Regions from separate parts of the Paenibacillus sp. FSL R10-2748 genome, predicted to be linked through region 1. Evidence: riboswitches for the same ligand, from Rfam matches in the RefSeq annotation. Region 1 holds a riboswitch; each other region holds the start of a gene.
The links. A riboswitch is a leader RNA that binds a small molecule or an ion and turns the genes downstream of it on or off. The one in region 1 is predicted to bind cobalamin.

Region 1 (4,057 bases):
CAGTACGCGCTGCATCAGAACATCGGCTATTTCTCTATCAACCACCCGGTGGATCGTTGTACGGAATGTGGTTATGAAGGGATTATCGGGACAAGCTGCCCCCAATGCGGCACAGATGAGGAGCATACACACTTTCAGCGCTTACGTCGGGTAACCGGATATCTGACAGGAGATTATACCGTTCGCTTTAATGCTGCAAAACAGGCAGAAGTTCGAGACCGGGTGAAACATAAGTGAATTTGTGTGGCTACATTCCGGAATCTCTGAACGAAGGATACGGCCTGCGCACTGTCGTGTTTATTAGCGGTTGCCGTCATGCCTGTCCCGGATGCTTTAATCCAGCGTCGTGGAGCTTCCGTGCAGGTGAGCCATTTACACCCCAACGACAACAGGAAGTCATTCGTGACATCATGGATAATCCGTTGTTGGACGGACTGACTCTCTGCGGGGGAGATCCGTTTTTCTCAGCAGCAGAATGCTCGCAATTTGTGCGTGACTTCCGCGAGGCCTGTCCCGACCGAACCGTGTGGGCTTATACTGGCTTTGTCTATGAAGATTTACTCACAGATCAGGAGCGACAGGAGCTAGCGCTTTTGTGCGATGTGATTGTGGATGGTCGTTTTGTAGAACAGCAAAAGGACCTGACCCTTCCCTTCCGGGGCAGTCGCAACCAGCGTCTGGTAGATGTAAAAGCCAGCATTCAGGCAGGCTATACCGTTTCATTGGCTTAACGCGAAGTTTACCCGGCAAGATGCTATATATCTAAGACAAGTCCCCATCATGGGTAAGGCTTGTCTTTTTTTATATAGCTAACTGTTTCCATTGGAGTTTCTATTGCGCATCCTGTAAGTTTCACTTATGATGGTGAACAAGTATACGAGTGCATAATTATTCGTCATACCTTAACCGCATAGCTTGGAGATAGGTGTCTGTTCTATTCAGATCAGGCTTAAAAGGGAAGCCGGTGCAAATCCGGCACGGTCCCGCCACTGTAAACGGGGAACTTTCAGCTGTTCATATATCCACTGGTCCACAGACCGGGAAGGAATGCTGAGAGTCATGATCCGTAAGTCAGGAGACCTGCCTATTTTAACAACATCGCAAGTACCTACGGAAGATAGGGAGGTGTTAAGAGCAGTCGCCGTATTTTTGATTTTTTAATCACGGAGGCATTCTTTCCCCTACTTATTTTTAACTCTGGGGGAAGAATGCCTTTTTTGGTACGTAAAAATAAAACAGCTACCCACTAGGAGGAAAAGTACATGTCCATTATTGAATGGCCTGAATTGTCCGGCTTGATTAGCAGTAATCTGGGATATCCGCGTATCGGCGAAAACCGGGAATGGAAGAAAGCACTGGAACGCTTCTGGAACGGCAGCATTAACGAAAGCGAACTGCAGACGGAGATGAAAAGATTACGGTTGGAGCATCTGAGCAAGCAGCGTGACAAGGGGATTGATCGCATTCCTGTCGGAGACTTCTCCTATTACGATCACATGCTGGATACATCTGTAATGTTCGGTCTGGTACCCGAACGGTTCAACCATCGTCCCGCAGGTCCGGTTCCTCTGGCCGTGTATTTTGGGATCGCTCGTGGACAGAAGGGAGCAACCGCCAGTGAAATGACCAAATGGATGAATACCAATTATCACTACATCGTTCCTGAATTGGCAAACGCAGTCCCGGTGTTCACTGAAAATAAACCCTTACAGGCTTATCGTGAAGCAAAACAAGAACTAGGCATTGATGGGAAACCGGTCCTCATCGGCCCCTATTCATTCGTTACCTTATCCAAAGGCTATGATCGTAAGGATTTGGCCACCATCGTACGAAGCTTCCTGCCACTGTACACCCGTATCCTGTCTGAACTAGCGGCAGAAGGCGTTCAGTGGGTCCAAATCGATGAACCTGTCCTAACCACCTCATTCCCGGCAGAGGATTTGGACATTATTCAGGAAGTCTATGAAGCTTTGACTCAAGCTGCGCCCTCCTTGAATATAATGCTGCAAACCTACTTTGGCAGCCTGGACCATTATGAGCGTCTGTCCGCACTTCCGGTACAGGGATTGGGTCTTGATTTTGTGTATGATGATGGCGAAAATCTTCAGCATATATTGCAGCATGGCTTCCCTAAAGGAAAAACGCTGGGCGCTGGGGTTATTGACGGGCGCAATATATGGCGAAGCGACCTGAACGCTGTGGCTGCCCTGCTGGGTCAGTTAGCAGAACAAACCACTGCCGCACAGCTTATCGTACAGCCATCATGCAGTCTGCTGCATGTGCCAGTCAGTCTGGAGGCAGAGCACAAGCTGGACAAGGAGCTGGTGCAAGCGCTGGCCTTTGCCGATGAAAAGCTGGAGGAAATCGCCGTCCTGACGGCTGCACTTGGCAAACACGATCCTTCCGCACTCACCAAGCTTGAGCAAAGTGCGGATGCGGTAGCCCGTTTCAACAACTCAGCGGCACGCGTACAGACAGCCGCCGATCTGGCCGACCTGCTGGCAAAAGAGCCTCTGTCACGCAGCGTTCCTTTCGCCGAGCGTCGTGAGATTCAACAAAATAAGCTGAAGTTGCCTCCACTGCCTACGACGACCATTGGTAGCTTCCCGCAAACCGCCGAGATCCGCAAGGCCCGCCTGCACTATCGCAAAGGAGAATGGTCAGCCGAGCAATACCGGGCGTTCATCCAACAGCAAATTAAGGAATGGATTGATATTCAAGAGGACATTGGCATTGACGTGCTTGTTCATGGAGAATTTGAGCGGACCGATATGGTTGAATTTTTTGGCGAAAAGCTGAACGGCTTTGCTTTTACGCAAAACGGATGGGTGCAGTCCTACGGCTCCCGCTGTGTCAAACCGCCGATTATATACGGAGACGTTTCCTTTGATCAGCCCATGACCGTGGAAGAAACGGCATTCGCCCAATCGTTAACTTCCAAGCCTGTTAAGGGAATGCTTACAGGCCCTGTGACCATTTTGAACTGGTCTTTTGAACGTAACGATATTCCTCGTAGTCAAGTTGCTTTACAGTTGGCTCTGGCATTACGGGCAGAGGTAGAGGCACTGGAACAAGCGGGCATCGGCATGATTCAGGTCGATGAGCCTGCAATTCGTGAAGGGCTTCCACTGAAAAAAGAACAACAGCAAGCCTATCTGGACTGGGCGGTTCAAGCCTTCCTTGTGACCACGGCCACCGTTGAACCTGAGACCCAAATCCATACGCACATGTGCTATTCCGAATTTCAGCATATGATTCAGTCCATCTCCGATATGGATGCCGACGTCATATCTATTGAAACTTCGCGAAGTCACGGAGAACTGATCGTCAGCTTTGAAGATCAGGTATACGACAAGGGCATCGGTCTGGGCGTGTACGATATCCACAGTCCGCGCATCCCCGATGTATCTGAAATGCTAAGCATGATCCAGCGTGCTCTGCGCGTACTGCCATCAGATTTGTTCTGGGTTAATCCGGACTGTGGTCTGAAAACCCGCACCAAGGAGGAATCTATCGCCGCCTTGCGACTAATGGTACAAGCGGCTCAAGCAGCCCGGGCTGCATTGGCTGTATCCAACTAATCTTTTTATCGTATCGAATCGCACCATCATTTCACCATATCCTATTCCCCTTTCCGGCCCTTTTTGGTAAAAGCCGGGAAGGGGGATTTATTCTAGGTCATATAATGTATAAACGCCTTGAATATGCTCCATTTTCATCTGCTTCATATGTACGCCTAAGCCATGTTCTCGATCCCAGGAGCAACTAAAATTCAAATACAGTTCATCCTTTGCCGATGAGTCGGAAATCAGTATAGACATAAGTTGTATTCGATCCAGCAATTGTTCCGGCCGCTCCACATAAGGCGCATATTCATCTGGGTCCTCTCCCCATATACTGTAAGCATTCCGGTACTTTTCCACTATGTCAGCATAATGATGGTGTATGGACTCCAACACTTGAGGATGAATAGCTGACGAATATTCTATATACTGCTCCCATGTCTTTTTTTGCAACTGAGTAGGTTCTTCTATAGTCTGTGCCTGTTCTTCGGAGT
Region 2 (4,057 bases), on a different contig from region 1:
TGCTTCCAAAGGACTAAAGGACGCAGGAATGGCAGTATACCGAGCGTTGCAGGCGGATGACCTGGCTGCGGCACGGCGGGAGCTGGGCATGATAGTTGGGCGGGATACGCAACAGCTTGATGAGCCTGAGATTGTACGCGGTACGGTTGAAACGGTCGCTGAAAATATCGTGGACGCGATTATTTCCCCGCTTTTTTATGCCCTGATCGGGGGAGCACCCTTGGCGCTGGCTTATCGTGCTGTGAATACGCTCGATTCCATGGTTGGCTATAAAAATGAAAAGTATCTGCATTTAGGCTGGGCTTCAGCACGTCTGGATGATGTCGCTAACTACATTCCGGCACGCCTGACAGCGGCAATGCTTGTGGTAGCGGCGTGGATGTACAAGCGAGATGCTGCAAGAAGCTGGCGCACAGTCAAGCGAGACGCTCGTCTGCACCCAAGCCCGAACAGTGGCTTCCCGGAATCGGCTGTTGCTGGTGCACTGGGGATTCGTCTTGGAGGCTATAATGTGTATCATGGCGTGCGCTCCTTTCGTGCATACATGGGCGATTGGATACGACCGCTAGAGTCGAAAGATATACGGCATACGATCCAGCTGATGTTCGCCGTGTCCAGTATGTTTGTAGGATTGTGTTTGTTAGGAGCCGCAGGTTGTTTTGCCTTGGGATGGGTGCGGTGAGGAGTGACACACTGAATAATGATCGAGCAGGAAGTGACATTTCTTGAAACAAGATATAGCAGCAAAAAGGAGAGTAGAATACGCACAAAGTCCGAACTCACAGGAGGATAAGGTGCCGTATGATGCTAAAGAAGATCTGCATTGGGACATGGAACTCGTGTTAGTTCGTCACGGCACAACCTTATGGAACAAGGAACGTCGATATCTGGGACACTCCGACTTAGGTTTGCTACCGGGAGCAGAGCAGGAATTAAAGCCTTTGCAAGAAAAATTGCAAGGGCAGTCCTTTGCTCGAATCTATTGCAGCGATTTAATGCGATGTCGCCAGACCTTGCAGATCATTGTGCCAGAATCAGAATTGACGTCTGGAGATTCCCTATCTACTATGTCTCCTATGATGGAACCACGTCTGCGAGAGCTTCATTTTGGCGAGTGGGATGGAAAAACGTATGACATGCTCAAGGATGTGTCTTTGTATCGCGCTTGGATTGATGAGCCACAACGGATAACCCCTCCTGGAGGAGAGTCTTGGACAGATTTTGTGAATCGTCTACGGAAATTTCTTGACTCTCTGTATGAATGGCGTGTTGCTATGGAAGTTCAACCCATGGGTTTGACTGCTGCGCCGCTCTCTGTTTTGGTCGTTACGCATGGTGGCGTAATTCGTCAGTTGGCTTGCATGCTGATACCGGGTCATGATTTTTGGAGTCTGAATCCGAGGCCGGGAGAAGCATTTAGGATTCAATTGAGGCTGGCAGGACGGCACAATTACATAGCAGAAATGCTTCCTCATTAGGTTAGACACCTGCGGATAAAGAGGCTGTTTGGGTTGTAAGCCGCCTCTTTTTAACCTATAATCATCAAGTAAAAGAACGGCTTGACTACCACTTATCAAATATCCAGCAGACGAGGTCGGCGCAGCGTGATGAAACTATGGTTTCCCTTGCCTGCGCTGTTAAAAGGGAAGTCGGTGTGAGTCCGGCGCGGTCCCGCCACTGTAAATGGAAACATGCCCGTTAGTCCTGCTTTATGTGCTACTAAGCATATGAAAGAATTTCAGGACATGCATCTTACCATAAGTCAGGATACCTGCCCGTCCGCCTGTCACCATAATCCTTCGAGGAAAGGATGACGTGTTCGCAGTGACTGTCCATGCGGAAAGAAGCTGCCGCCTGCGCACGATCTGCGCTAACGTGACCCCTGTGTCCTGATATGAGGATGCGGGGGTTTTTTGATAGGAAAAGAAGGCTGGATTTAGAAGATATCTGATGATGCTCAAGTAACGCTCTTAACGATTTTTTTTATGAAGGGGTGCAAATCATGGCAGGAAAAAAAATAAAGGTTTGGACAACAGGTCTATTGGTTCTGATTTTGGCAGTTGTGCTGAGTGCATGTGGCGCTAATGGGAAAAATGCTGAAAATAAAGAGAATCAGACTTCTTCACAGCAGCCAGGAAAGACCGTAACCGCACAAGAGCCTCCGGGCAAAACAGTTTACCCACTCACGGTTAAGGATACAACAGGACAGGAATTTACATTCAAAAAAGCGCCGGATAAAATCGTTTCCGTCTCCCCGGCAGAAACCGAGGCGCTGTTCGCCATCGGGCTGGATAAGGAAATTGTTGGCGTCTCCGACTACTCTGATTACCCGGAAGCAGCTACGAAAAAGCCTAAAGTGGGCGGTATTATGAAACCGAACGAAGAGGCGATCATTGCTGCTAACCCGGAAGTCGTTTTTGCAGGGATATCACTTAGTGAACAGGCTACGACCAAGCTGCGCGACATGGGAATTATGATTTTTAAAACGGAACCGAAGACAGTTGAAGATGTCATGGCTAACATCGAATTGTATGGGAAAATCACCGATCATCAGAAAGAAGCGAGAGCGGTGACTGACAAGATGAGAGCAGATGTAGCTGAAGTGAAAGAAGGAATTAAAAATATCGGTAAAGGTCAGAAGCTGCGGGTATACGTCGAGTTTTCACCAGGCTGGACAGTTGGTAAAGGCGAGTTTATGGACGAGCTGATTACGTTGGCGGGCGGCGAAAATGTAGGCGCCACGCAGAAGGGGTGGTACCAAATTAGTGAGGAAAATATTATTGCTGCGAACCCTGACGTGATTTTGTACAGCAAAAGTGTCAAGGACGACAAAACTGGTCAAACGCTCGGTGAAATCATTAAAGCTCGCAGTGGATGGGATCAAATATCGGCTGTTCGCCACAACCGGGTGTTTGCCGTGGATGATAATTTGATCAGTCGTCCGGGTCCACGTGTAACGGAAGGTCTCAAGGAAGTGGCCAAGGGCGTGTATCCTGAAATTTTCAAATGAACCGTAAACTGATCGGCTTTGGAGGAACAGGTCTTGTCCTGCTGTTACTGACGCTGCTGCTCTGTCTTGGCATCGGCTCGGCCAAGCTTCCGGTCAGCCAGGTCACGGGCATTCTGGTTAACCACCTTCCGTGGTTAGGCGATACGTTTACACCGGATTGGAATACATCCTCAGAGCAGATTATTTTGAAGGTCAGATTGCCACGAGTGTTACTGGGAATGTTGGTAGGGGCAGCGCTGGCGCTGGCGGGAGCCGGATTTCAGGGTGTGCTGCGTAATCCTTTGGCTGATCCGTATACACTGGGGGTATCCTCGGGGGCTTCGGTAGGAGCGGCAGTACTGATTTATTGGGGCCTTCAATTTTCATTTGTTGGCATATGGACGCTGCCGTTAGTGGCATTTACGACCGGAATGCTGACGCTGTGGATGGTGCTGACGTTGGCACGGGAAGGTAGAAAAATCCCGACACAAAGTCTCATTTTGTCGGGTGTGGTGATGCAATCCTTTCTGGGGGCGGTTGTTTCCTTTCTGACAGCCATGTCGAAGGAGACGGTCAATGAAATATTGTACTGGACGATGGGAAGTCTTAGTCTGCGCGGTTGGTCATATACAGGAATCCTTTTACCTTATGTGGTCATAGGACTGGTATTTCTATGGAACCGGGCACGTGTGCTGAATATTTTGGCTTTGGGTGAACGTCAGGCGGCTCACATGGGAGTTCATGTAGATGCGACGAAGCTATCTGTTCTGATCATTTCCACGCTGCTGACAGCAGCCGCTGTCTCGGTATGTGGAGTGATTGGCTTTGTGGGACTCGTTGTACCGCATATCATTCGTCTGGTGACAGGGCCTGATTACCGGATGATTGTTCCATTATCTGCGCTCGGTGGAGCTATTTTTATGGCTTGGGCAGATACGGCGGCTCGCACGTTGTTAGCCCCCACGGAAATTCCTCTGGGCGTGATGACGGCCTTTGTTGGGGCACCGTTCTTCGCATATCTCCTGTACCGGAACAAGAAGCTGCGCAGGGGGGAAATGCTGTGACAGA
Region 3 (4,057 bases), 220 kb from region 1:
CAATGATGAGCAGCTGCGCCACACGTTCCAGTATAAAACGAATCATAGGATACGCAGCTCGTTATTCCGTAATATCAGATTGCGCTGTAATGTAGTAATACTCGATCGGATGGGGTGTAAAACCCTCCACCCCTTTTTTCACACCAAACACATTATCAGGATGCACAATGAACGACTGTGGCAAATCCGCATTGATGATATCCAGCGCTTGTAGTGTCACAGCATTACGCTGCGCTGTATCCTTCGCCAGCTTCAAGCTGTTAAGAATACTCTCTAGCGGTTTGGAACTATACCGGCTTACATTGGCTTCACTTTTCGAAGAATAAAACATGTCCATAAAATATTGCGGCTCTCCTGTATGAGCAGTAAGCATGCTGTACATTGCAAAATCCCAATCGTTTTTGGTCAACGCCTCGTCGATATTTTCCACCTTGCGAATCTTGACCTGGATTCCCTCTTTCAGCAATTGGCTTTGGATGACCTCAGCCATAACAGAGAGCTCTGGACGCTGAGGGAAAGTCAGCAGCGTAACCTCGAACGGCTTGCCTTGCTTAGTCCATGTCCCTTGAGCGTCCTTCTGCCAGCCATCCTTCGTCAACAGCTGCTCTGCCGTTCCATCCAGCGCTTTACGCTCAACTTTACCGAAGGGAAGAATGCTCGGGAACGGACTGCTTGCTTCCGTACCGAAGCCCCTCATGACGGCGCTCACAATCGATGTGCGCGGAATCAGGCTGTCCACCACCTTACGGTTCGCCGCATCCTTGAATACTGGCGATTCCATATTGTACACGATCATATGGGTGCGCAAGGAGGGAGCCGACAGCACTTGTAGCTTGTCGTTCTTTTTCAGTACCTCTGCGTTATCAACTGGAATATCCGTCGCCACGTCCACCTCGCCGGATTGCAGCGCCATCAGGCGCGAATTCCCATCCGTAATGAACTTCATCGTCGCTTCAGCCAGTCGTGCCTTCTCGCCCCAATATCCGTCATAACGCTCTACGACCAAGGATTGGTCCTTGTTGAATGCTTTGATTTTAAAGGCGCCTGTCATCGCTGGGTAGCTCTGCTCATCTTTCATCGATGCCACATCCAGTACAATCGTCGATGGATCAGCTAGATTGGACACCAGCGCCGCGTTCGGCTGGTTTGTCGTGATTTTCAAAGCCAGCGGGCCGCTTACATCAATGGACTTCACATTCAGTAAATCCTTCGCCAGATGGCTTTTCTCGATAGAGCGCAGCAAAGACGCTTTTACACCTGCTGCATCCATACTCTTTCCATCATGAAAAGTGACTTTATCCTGCAAGCTGAACGTCCAAACTGTAGGACTATCCTGCTTCCACTCCTTTGCCAGCCAAGCCACAGGCTCCAGCTTTTCATTCAAACGTACCAGTGTCTCACCTGCACCGGATCGCATCACATCCCAGCTATTATCTCCGTGCGGGTCAACGCCTGACGGTTTCCATGTATACGCCATTATCAGCTTTTTACCTGTCGCTGTTTGTTGTGCTGACGCGTTTTCACCCTTGCCGGAGCTATCCGACGTCTTATTGCTGGTACATCCCGAAAGAGCCATAACTGCCAGAAATAGCATCACCCCTGTACATATCAACCATGAACGCCTACTACGATTGCTAATCATTCAAAGAATCCCCCTCTATCTTGTAAAATCATATAAACCTAACGCAAAACGCGAAAAAAGCATTCCGGACCACTTGATCAGCAGTCAGAAATGCTTTCATTATAAAATGTCAAAACTCACCTCGAAGCCAACTCCAAAAACATAGAAGGGATCAGATCGGTTTCAGACATTCCGTATGCAGCACGCCTAACCACCTCCCCAGCATCCCGTGGGTCTGACAGTGATGTCAAAACAGGCAGGTCTCCTGACTCCAGGCGCATCTTTCAGGCCTTCCCGGTTCTTCACAGTTCCAGTGGCTGTTCTGAAAGCTCCAGCAGTATCCTGCTGATGCCTGTATACAGTGGCGGGCCCGTGTCGGAATCAACCGAACTTCCCTTTTAAGTGAACACGCTCAACAACTATCCACATGGTCTCAACAAAACCCCGTACATAGAGTCGTCCGGCTCACACCTGTTTTCTTCCTTTATTTCTTTCCATTACGATCTTATTTTGTTGTCACAGGCTTGTCAATAAATGCTGCACAATAATTTAAATTTGAACGATGTGGCGAGAATGAAGGTGATGTCTATTCATTGCGTGCACGAAATGAACGTGCTAAAATTAGGTATATAGATAATCATCGTGTCCGTATACTAAAAAGAGTCTTCGCCGCGCCAACGGCAAAGACTCTTAGGACTTGAAAGGCTGTGGATCACCACCACGGCGCGCTGCATAACTAAATGTTAATGCAAACGAAACCCACCGTTAGGGGCCAACCTAATTACGCGGTGGGTTTTCGCTTGTTCCGAAATTTTCGACGTAGCCAGCGATAAAGTTTACGAATACTAAACACCAGGCTTAGTAACGTAACCATCCAACGCAACACATCGTAGCACGACACAAGGTTGACCATCGGCTTCACCCCCTTTCGGGAAGCTGCACCGTGGTCCGAAAACATCCACCACTATTCAAAATCCATAAGGTAAATTATACCACTGCCTCGCCCACTACTCTAGCAAATTCCTCTAGTAAATAAATCAACTTAAGAGCTAACTTTAGCGCCACTGCACAGTCGGACAGGGTCAATATCTATATGTCCCCAGACGGCAAGGGTTTATTTATCCCTAATCATCAAACCTTCTGTGGAACCTCCTGAACCGTCACGCCTTTGACCGATTCGCCCTGTTTTCTTGTCAAAACGATGTTCAAGACAATCGCTGTAATCGAACCCGAAACGATACCATTTTGCAACAGCATTTTAGCAAAGCTCGGCAGCTGGTCGAACATTTGCGGCAGAACGGCAGAGCCTAGGCCCACGGCAATGCTGCATGCTGCGATCAGCAGATTGCTTTCTTTCCGTAGATCCACTTCTGACAAAATAGACATGCCTGATGCAGCGACCGAGCCGAACATGACGATCATCGCCCCGCCCAGCACAGCGTTAGGAATCACTGTCGTTAAGGCAGCCAGCTTAGGAAGCAAACCAAGAACAACCATGATACCGCCCGCAGCAAAAATAACGTTTCGCGATTTGACGCGCGTGAGTGAAATCAAACCAACATTTTGCGAGAAAGCTGTATAAGGAAACGCGTTAAAAATACCCCCAAGCATAATCGCAAGTCCTTCGGAACGCAGACCATTGACGATCTGCTTCTGCTCCACCTTCTGATCAATCGCTTTGCCTACTGCCAAATAAACGCCTGTAGACTCAACCATACTGACAATATTGACGATAATCATCGTACAAACTGCCATAATGCTAAACTCTGGCTTACCAAAATAAAACGGCTGTGCAACACTCACCCATGAAGCCTCCGCCACGGGAGCAAAATGCACCATTCCCATTCCATAAGCAACCACTGTGCCCGCGAACAACCCAATAAGCACGGAAATCGAGCGCAAAAAGCCTTTTGCCAACCGATTCACAAGCAGAATAACCAGTAGTGTGACTAAGGCCAACAGTAAATTACGTGGCTGTCCAAAGTCCGAACTGCCCTGACCCCCTGCTACATTGTTCATCGCCACCGGAATAAGGGATAGACCGATAATCGTAACGACCGAACCTGTAACCACCGTCGGGAAAAAGCGTAGCAGCTTGCCATACAACGGTGCTGCTAACACCACAAATATACCAGACAAAATAATGGCACCATACGCTGTCGCTAAATTTGAGGTCGAAGCAATCGCGATGATGGGCCCTACTGCCGTAAACGTACAACCTAAAATGACAGGCAGTCTACTACCGAAAAAGCGTGTGCCCATAATCTGTAATAACGTAGCAATCCCGCAAGTGAACAGATCGGCAGCCACCAAATAAGCCATCTGGGCTGGCGTCAGGTGCAATGCTCCCCCTACAATTAGAGGTACAGCAATTGCTCCAGCGTACATCGCCATGACATGCTGGAAGCCCAGCGCGAATAACTTTTGTTTACTTAA

Region 2: linked by a shared signal. The riboswitch ahead of NSS66_RS04475 (ABC transporter substrate-binding protein) and the one ahead of metE (5-methyltetrahydropteroyltriglutamate--homocysteine S-methyltransferase) in region 1 are both predicted to bind cobalamin.
Region 3: linked by a shared signal. The riboswitch ahead of NSS66_RS10850 (ABC transporter substrate-binding protein) and the one ahead of metE (5-methyltetrahydropteroyltriglutamate--homocysteine S-methyltransferase) in region 1 are both predicted to bind cobalamin.

Annotation. Positions count from the first base shown of each region.
Region 1 covers NZ_JBBOTK010000003.1:418,595-422,651, reverse strand. Annotated here, with positions in the region: gene NSS66_RS11850 (anaerobic ribonucleoside triphosphate reductase) at 1-237, shown strand, start outside; gene nrdG (anaerobic ribonucleoside-triphosphate reductase activating protein) at 234-731, shown strand; cobalamin riboswitch at 907-1,102, shown strand; gene metE (5-methyltetrahydropteroyltriglutamate--homocysteine S-methyltransferase) at 1,263-3,581, shown strand; gene NSS66_RS11835 (DUF6985 domain-containing protein) at 3,669-4,057, opposite strand, start outside.
Region 2 covers NZ_JBBOTK010000001.1:940,296-944,352, reverse strand. Annotated here, with positions in the region: gene cbiB (adenosylcobinamide-phosphate synthase CbiB) at 1-682, shown strand, start outside; gene NSS66_RS04480 (histidine phosphatase family protein) at 726-1,478, shown strand; cobalamin riboswitch at 1,600-1,793, shown strand; gene NSS66_RS04475 (ABC transporter substrate-binding protein) at 2,003-3,010, shown strand; gene NSS66_RS04470 (FecCD family ABC transporter permease) at 3,007-4,053, shown strand; gene NSS66_RS04465 (ABC transporter ATP-binding protein) at 4,050-4,057, shown strand, end outside.
Region 3 covers NZ_JBBOTK010000003.1:194,890-198,946, reverse strand. Annotated here, with positions in the region: gene nikB (nickel ABC transporter permease) at 1-46, opposite strand, end outside; gene NSS66_RS10850 (ABC transporter substrate-binding protein) at 62-1,642, opposite strand; gene NSS66_RS10845 (hypothetical protein) at 1,759-1,902, opposite strand; cobalamin riboswitch at 1,860-2,063, opposite strand; gene NSS66_RS10840 (nucleobase:cation symporter-2 family protein) at 2,753-4,057, opposite strand, start outside; gene NSS66_RS10835 (xanthine phosphoribosyltransferase) at 4,054-4,057, opposite strand, start outside.